Regions from separate parts of the Amycolatopsis sp. NPDC051903 genome, predicted to be linked through region 2. Evidence: riboswitches for the same ligand, from Rfam matches in the RefSeq annotation. Region 2 holds a riboswitch; the other holds the start of a gene.
What was found. A riboswitch is a leader RNA that binds a small molecule or an ion and turns the genes downstream of it on or off. The one in region 2 is predicted to bind thiamine pyrophosphate.
Positions count from the first base shown of each region.

Region 1: it holds a riboswitch for thiamine pyrophosphate, as region 2 does, so the genes downstream of both, ACIA77_RS46950 (thiamine ABC transporter substrate binding subunit) here and thiO (glycine oxidase ThiO) in region 2, are expected to answer to the same signal.

Region 1 is NZ_JBITBT010000049.1:17,250-20,641, forward strand. It holds gene ACIA77_RS46935 (class I SAM-dependent methyltransferase) at 1-121, shown strand, start outside; gene ACIA77_RS46940 (hypothetical protein) at 136-558, opposite strand; gene ACIA77_RS46945 (4a-hydroxytetrahydrobiopterin dehydratase) at 1,112-1,405, opposite strand; TPP riboswitch at 1,438-1,550, shown strand; gene ACIA77_RS46950 (thiamine ABC transporter substrate binding subunit) at 1,567-2,625, shown strand; gene ACIA77_RS46955 (ABC transporter permease) at 2,601-3,392, shown strand, end outside.
Region 2 is NZ_JBITBT010000005.1:59,563-62,954, forward strand. It holds gene ACIA77_RS14160 (hypothetical protein) at 122-946, shown strand; gene thiE (thiamine phosphate synthase) at 943-1,608, opposite strand; TPP riboswitch at 1,639-1,744, shown strand; gene thiO (glycine oxidase ThiO) at 1,739-2,839, shown strand; gene thiS (sulfur carrier protein ThiS) at 2,839-3,039, shown strand; gene ACIA77_RS14180 (thiazole synthase) at 3,041-3,392, shown strand, end outside.

The DNA of each region.
Region 1 (3,392 bases), on a different contig from region 2:
CACCTACGACTCCGCCCGCATGGCGACCGCCCTCGGGACCGCGGGCCTCGGAGACGTGCAGCAATTCCCGACGGTGCCGGGCGGCCCGGTGCTGGTCGCCGGACGCCGGCCCGTCGAGTGAGGCGACGCGCGGAGTCAGCACTCGTCCTTCGGCAGGTAGCCCTGTTCGCACGCCCAGTCGTGCTGGAGGTCGCCGGAGGTTTTGCCGCGGCCGGGGCCGCCGGGGTCCAGGTAGCCCTGGTACTCCTTGCAGTTCGGGTTGAACTTGCCCTTGGTGACGGCTCGCTGTCCGCAACCAGGGCCGGTGTCGCGGGCCGCGGATTTCCGCGTGGGGGTCGGTTTGCGGCTGCTGGAGGACGCCTTGGAGCTCGGTGGTGCCTGCGTGGCGGTCCAGCTCGGCGTGGCTGACGTCGACGTGGGTGCGCTCGTGTGGACCGGCGCCGCGGGTGCGACCGAACTCGTCGGGGGAGCGGCGGGCGCCGGATCAGCGGGCCGTCCGCACGCCCCGGCGGCCACACACAGCGCGGCCGCGACGGCGACGGCCGACAGATACCTCATACCGATGGGTCGGCACGAGACGACCGGCTGTTGCGAACGGTGAAACAGCCGAGGTCGCAAGACCATCAGGTGAAAGCGCCCTTGACTTGAGATCGACGTCAGGCCAAGGGCTCACGCGCCGCGGCAACCAGGCGCAGAGTGGGTGCCGCGGCGACGGCTGGGGGTGGAGCTCAGCCGAGCAGGCCGAGGACGATCAGGGCGGCCAGGGTGAACGCCGTGGCGAACGTGGTGATCCAGGCGCGCTGGGTGGCGGAGAGGGCGGCGGACGAGTTGTTCATCGCATGTCCTAGCGGGGCGAGTGCCGAAGATTCCGCTGGGATAGCGCCTTGAGCTACGCCGGTGTTACTGCCTGTGCTCCAGATCACGCCGGCTGCGCGCGGTGTGCCACAGCACGCCGCCGGCGGCGGTCACCATCAGGCCGAACGAGATGGCCCCCACGACGATTGCCTGGGTCATTCCTTGCTCCCCTCGAAAACGCGGTACGCAAGGGGAGACGCGCGACGCCGGGAACGGTGTCGCCGGGGTTGCCGGGATCACACCGGATCACACGGGATCACACAGCGGCCGCGAGCACCCGGTCGATCTGCCCGGCCAGCGCGAAGTCCTTCGCGGTCAGCCCGCCGGCCGAGTGGGTGCTCAGCCGGAACGTGACGGTGCGCCAGCGGACGTCGATGTCCGGGTGGTGGTCCGCGGCTTCCGCGAAGAACCCCACGCGCGTGACGGCCGCGATGGCGGCCGCGAAGGACGGGAGGTCGGTCGTGCGGACGATGGAGGCGCCGTCGAGCTGCCAATCGGGCGCAGCAGACAGCGCTGAAGTGACTTCGGAGTCGCTCAGGAGTTCCGCCATGTCTCCATGGTGACGCCCGCTGGACTACGCTGCACCTTTGCCACGGGAGTCCGGTGCGGCCGGGCTGAGAGGCGGGTGTGCGACCCGCGACCGTTCGCACCTGATTCCGAATCATGCCGGCGCAGGGAGGCCCGCTCTCCCGCACGGCGACAGGAGGGCTGATGATTCCGCGGACCGCACGCACGGTGCTGGGCCTGGCCACGGTCACGGCGCTGGCGAGCGCGTGCTCGCTGTCCGGCGCCGGCACGGGTGGCGACACCCAGCAGACCCCGACCGTCACGCTCGTCACCCACGACTCGTTCGCCGCGCCGCAGGACGTGCTCGACGCGTTCCAGCGCCAGTCCGGCATCAAGCTGAAGATCCTCAAGTCCGGTGACGCCGGTGAGCTCACCAACAAGCTGGTGCTCACCAAGGCCAACCCGATCGGCGACGTCGCGTTCGGCGTCGACAACACGTTCGCCTCGCGCGCGCTGAGCGAGGGCGTCTTCCAGGCCTACACGAGCCCCGAAGCCGACCGCGGGCCGCAGCGCTACTCCTTCGACCCGCAGCACCGCGTGTCCGCCGTCGACGTCGGCGACGTGTGCGTGAACATCGACACCGGCTACTTCGCGTCCCACCACCTCCCCGAGCCGAAGAGCTACGAGGACCTCACCGACCCGAAGTACAAGGACCTCACCGTCGCCGAGAGCGCCGCGACCGCGTCGCCGGGGCTGGCGTTCCTGCTGGGCACCGTCGCGAAGTTCGGCGAGCAGGGCTGGCCGGGCTACTGGTCGAAGCTGAAGGCCAACGGCTTGAAGATCGACAGCGGCTGGGAAGAGGCCTACACGAAGGACTTCTCCGGCTCGTCGGGCAAGGGCCCGCGCCCCATCGTCGTGTCCTACGCGTCCTCGCCCGCCGCGGAACTCGGTGACGACGGCAAGCCGCGCACCAAGGCCCTGCTCGACACGTGCTTCCGCCAGATCGAGTACGCCGGCGTGCTCGCGAACGGCAAGCAGGTGCCGCAGGCGCAGAAGGTCGTCGACTTCCTGCTGTCCCAGCAGTTCCAGACGACGGTCGCGGCCAACATGTACGTCTACCCGGCCCGCGAGGGCGTCGACCTGCCCACCGGCTGGGCCACGGCCGCGCCGCTGCCGCAGGACCCGGCGACGCTGCCCGCCGACCAGATCCAGGCCGGCCGGGAGAAGTGGATCGGTGCATGGCGCTCGCTCATGGGGGCGTGACACCGGCCCGGCTGCGCACCACGGGGCTGGCGCTGCTCGGCCTGCTGCCCGTCGCGTTCCTGGTCGTCTTCTTCGCCTGGCCGGTCGTCGCGATCCTCGGCCGCGGCTTCTCCGCGGGCGGCGTCGACACGGTCCTGGCCGACGCGCAGACGTGGCAGCTCGCCGCGTTCACGCTCGTCAGCGCCGCCGCGTCGACAGTCGTTGCCCTGGTCGCGGGGCTGCCGGTCGCGTACGTGCTCGCGCGCGTGAAGCTGCCCGGCGTCGCGCTCGCGCGGACGCTGGTGCTGGTGCCGTTCGTGCTCCCGACGGTCGTCGTCGGCCTCGCGTTCCGCGCGCTGTGGCCCGACGGCGGCGTGCTGCCGCTGGTGCTGGCCAACGCGTTCTTCAACGTCGCCGTGGTCGCCCGGACCGTCGCCGGGCTGTGGGCCCACCTCGACCCGCGTGCGACAGAGGCCGCCCGGGCACTGGGCGCCTCGCCGTGGCGCGCGTTCCGCACGGTGACGCTCCCCGCGCTCGCCCCGGCCGTCACGTCGGCCGCGGCGGTCGTGTTCCTGTTCTGCGCCACCAGTTTCGGCGTGGTGCTCATCCTCGGCGGCGGCCGCTACCGCACGCTCGAGACGGAGATCTACCTGCGCACGGTCGACCTCCTCGACCTCTCCGGCGCCGCCGCGCTGTCGCTGATCCAGTTCGCCGCCGTGCTCGCCGCGCTGGCCGTCGGCGCCGTCGCGCGCCGCCGCCGGGAGAACGCCGGGAAGCTGAAGCAAGCC
Region 2 (3,392 bases):
GTGGTCCATCCACTGTGGACGGTCGACGTGGCGTCGCTCACGCTCGGGCAACGATGGGAGTTCCCCACGCGCCTCAATCGTTGAGAGGCTCGGGGAATAAACGGGACTGCAGAACGGGATCATGGTCGACGAGCGGGAAAAGACGTCGGAGCAGGGCGAGAAGAAGAGCCCGCGGACGGTGCAGGTGCTGGCCACCGCACTCGCCGCGGTGACGGCCGCGTTGCTGGGATCGACGCTCGGCGTGACCGGCACCGTGGTGGGGGCCGGGGTCGCGAGCGTCATCACCACCGTGGGTGGTGAGCTGTACCTGCGTTCGCTGCAGCGCGGGCGCGAAGCCGCGCTGAAGGCGCGCCAAGCGCTCGTGACGGCGGGACAGCGGCGGGCGAGCCGTCCGGGTTTCGCGCCGGTCGACGACCCCGCCCAGATGCCGACCGTGCTGCTGCCGCTCGACCCGTCGGAGATGCCGACCGTGCGCATCTCGAAGCTCTCGCCGACGGCCGCCGCACAGACCCAGGCGCAGACCCAGCCCGAAGAGCCCGAGTCGTTCGCCGACAAGCTGCGGAAGCTGCGCTGGCCGCTCATCGCCGGCACGAGCGTGCTCGCGACGGCGATCGCCATCGCCGTGATGGTCGGGGTGGAGGCGGTGTCTCACGGTCAGGCGGGCGCCGGGTTCATCTACCACAACAACAAGCCCACTACGACACAGCAGGAGCCGACGAAGGACGACAACCCGCCGGCGACGTCGGAGAACAGCCCGCCGCCGTCGACCGGGGTGTCGCAGGCGCCGCCGCCGAGCAGCTCGTCGTCGAGCACCTCGACGAGCGAGACGCCGACGTCCCAGACCTCCATCAGCGAGACCCCGCCGCCGTCGAGCACGGGCGGCGCGCCGTCGACCACGCAGAGCCAGCCGCGGACCAAGGCGGCGTCGGCGACCCCGACTCCCTAACCGAGCTGGGCCTTGAGCTTCCGCGCGGCTTCGGCCGGGTCGTCGGCGTCGGTGATGGCGCGGACCACGACGATGCGCGACGCGCCCGCGGCCAGCACCTCGGGCAGGCGCTGCTCGTCGATGCCGCCGATCGCGAACCACGGCCGGGCGGTGCCGCTGGCCGCGGTCGCGCGCACCAGGTCGAGACCGGGGGCGTGGCGGCCGGGTTTGGTGGGCGTCGGCCAGCACGGGCCGGTGCAGAAGTAGTCCACGCCGTCCTCGGCGGCCGCCGCTTCGGCCTGCTCGACGGAGTGCGTGGAGCGGCCGATCACCACGTCGTCGCCGAGGATGCGGCGCGCGAGCGGCACCGGGATGTCGTCCTGGCCGAGGTGCAGCACGTCGGCGCCCACGGCGAGGGCGACGTCGGCGCGGTCGTTCACCGAGAGCAGCGCGCCGTGGCGCGCGCAGGCTTCCGCGAGCACTTCCAGCGCCGCGATCTCCTGCGCCGCTTCGAGCGGCGCGCCGCCGGACTTGTCCCGCAGCTGGACGATGTCGACGCCGCCGGACAGCGCGGCGTCGGCGAACTCGGCGAGGTCGCCGCGCGAGGAGCGGGCGTCGGTGCACAGGTACAGCCGCGAACCGGCCAGGCGGGTGCGGATCTGTTCTCCGGTGAGGGCGGGCATGGCGGCGACGTTACCCGCGCGCTACGGTGGGGTGGTCCGCACGGGAGCCCGAGGCACGGGCTGAGAGGGAGCTGCCGCTCCGACCGTGGAACCTGATCCGGGTCATGCCGGCGCAGGGAGCGTGATTTCCATGAGCAAGACCCTCACCGTCGTCGGCGGCGGGGTGATCGGCCTGTCCGCGGCCTGGCGCGCGGCGGCCCGCGGCTACCGCGTGACGGTGGCCGATCCTTCGCCCGGGCGGGGCGGCGCGTCGTGGGTGGCCGGCGGGATGCTGGCCCCGGTCACGGAAGCGTGGCCGGGTGAGGAGCACGTGCTCAGCCTGGGCGAGGAGTCGCTTCGGCGCTGGCCGGCTTTCGCCCGTGACCTCGAGGCCGAGGGTACGGACCCGGGGCTGGCCGGGCACGGCACGATCGTCGTCGCGTTCGACAGCGCCGACGCCGGGCACCTGGACATCCTCGCGGAGTACCTGACGTCGCTGGGCCGTTCCGTCGAGCGGCTCACGGGCCGGGCGGCGCGCAAGCTCGCGCCGGGGCTCGGGGCCGTGCGCAGCGGTCTGCACGTGCCGGGCGACCTGGCCGTGGACAACCGGAAGCTGCTCACCGCGCTGCTGCAGGCGTGCTCGAAACGCGGGGTCGAGTTCTCGTCCGCGCGGGTGTCCCGGCTCGACGACGTGACCGGTCCCGTCGTGCTGGCGGCCGGCGCCTGGACGGGCCGGTTGCACCCGCTGCTGGCCGACGCCGTGCGGCCGTTGAAGGGCGAGATCCTGCGGCTGCGGCCGCGCCGGGGCTGCCTGCCGCCTCCGCCGTACACGGTGCGCGCGATGGTCGAGGGCCGGCCGATCTACCTGGTGCCGCGCGCCGACGGCGAGCTGGTGCTCGGCGCGACGCAGTACGAAGCGGGCTTCGACGTGGCCGTGACCGCGCGGGGCGTGCGTGAGCTGCTGGAAGGCGCCGAACGGATCTTGCCGGGGATCACGGAGTACGAGCTCGTCGAGACGGCCGCGGGCCTGCGCGCCGGCAGTCGTGACGCGTTGCCGTACATCGGCGAGCTCGGCGAAGGCGTGTACGCGGCCACCGGTCACCACCGCAACGGCCTGTTGATGGCTCCCGTGACCGCCGACGCGGTGGTCGCGTGGCTGACCGGCGAGCGGCCGCCGGACGAGATCGGTGCGGCCACGCCCGCCCGGCTGCCCGCTCCGCGTCCGAATTCCGCAGTGGAGGAACGAGTCTGATGGAGATCAAGGTCAACGGGGACTGGCGCGAGTTCCCCGACGGCGCGACGGTGGCGCAGCTGCTCGACGCGCTCGACGTTTCGCCCCAGGGCGTGGCCGTCGCGGTGAACGGCGTGGTCGTGCGGCGGGGCGAGTGGGCGGAGTCGGTGGTGCCGAAAGGTGCGAGCATCGACGTGCTGACCGCTGTTCAGGGAGGCTGACGTGGACGACGCTCTGGTCATCGGCGAGCACGAGCTCTCGTCGAGGCTCATCATCGGAACCGGTGGCGCGGCGAACCTCTCGGTGCTGGAACGCGCGCTGATCGCGTCGGGCACCGAGCTCACGACCGTCGCCATGCGCAAGGCGGACGCCGAGCACGGCACCGGCGTGCTGGGCGTGGTTCGCCGGCTGGGCATCAAGCTGCTGCCGAACACGGCGGGCTGCCGCACGGCCGCCGAAGCCGTGCTGACGGCGGAGATGGCGCGCGAGGCGCTGGAAACGGACCTCGTCAAGCTCGAGGTCCACGCCGACGACCGCACCCTGCTGCCCGACCCGTTCGAGACGCTGGACGCCG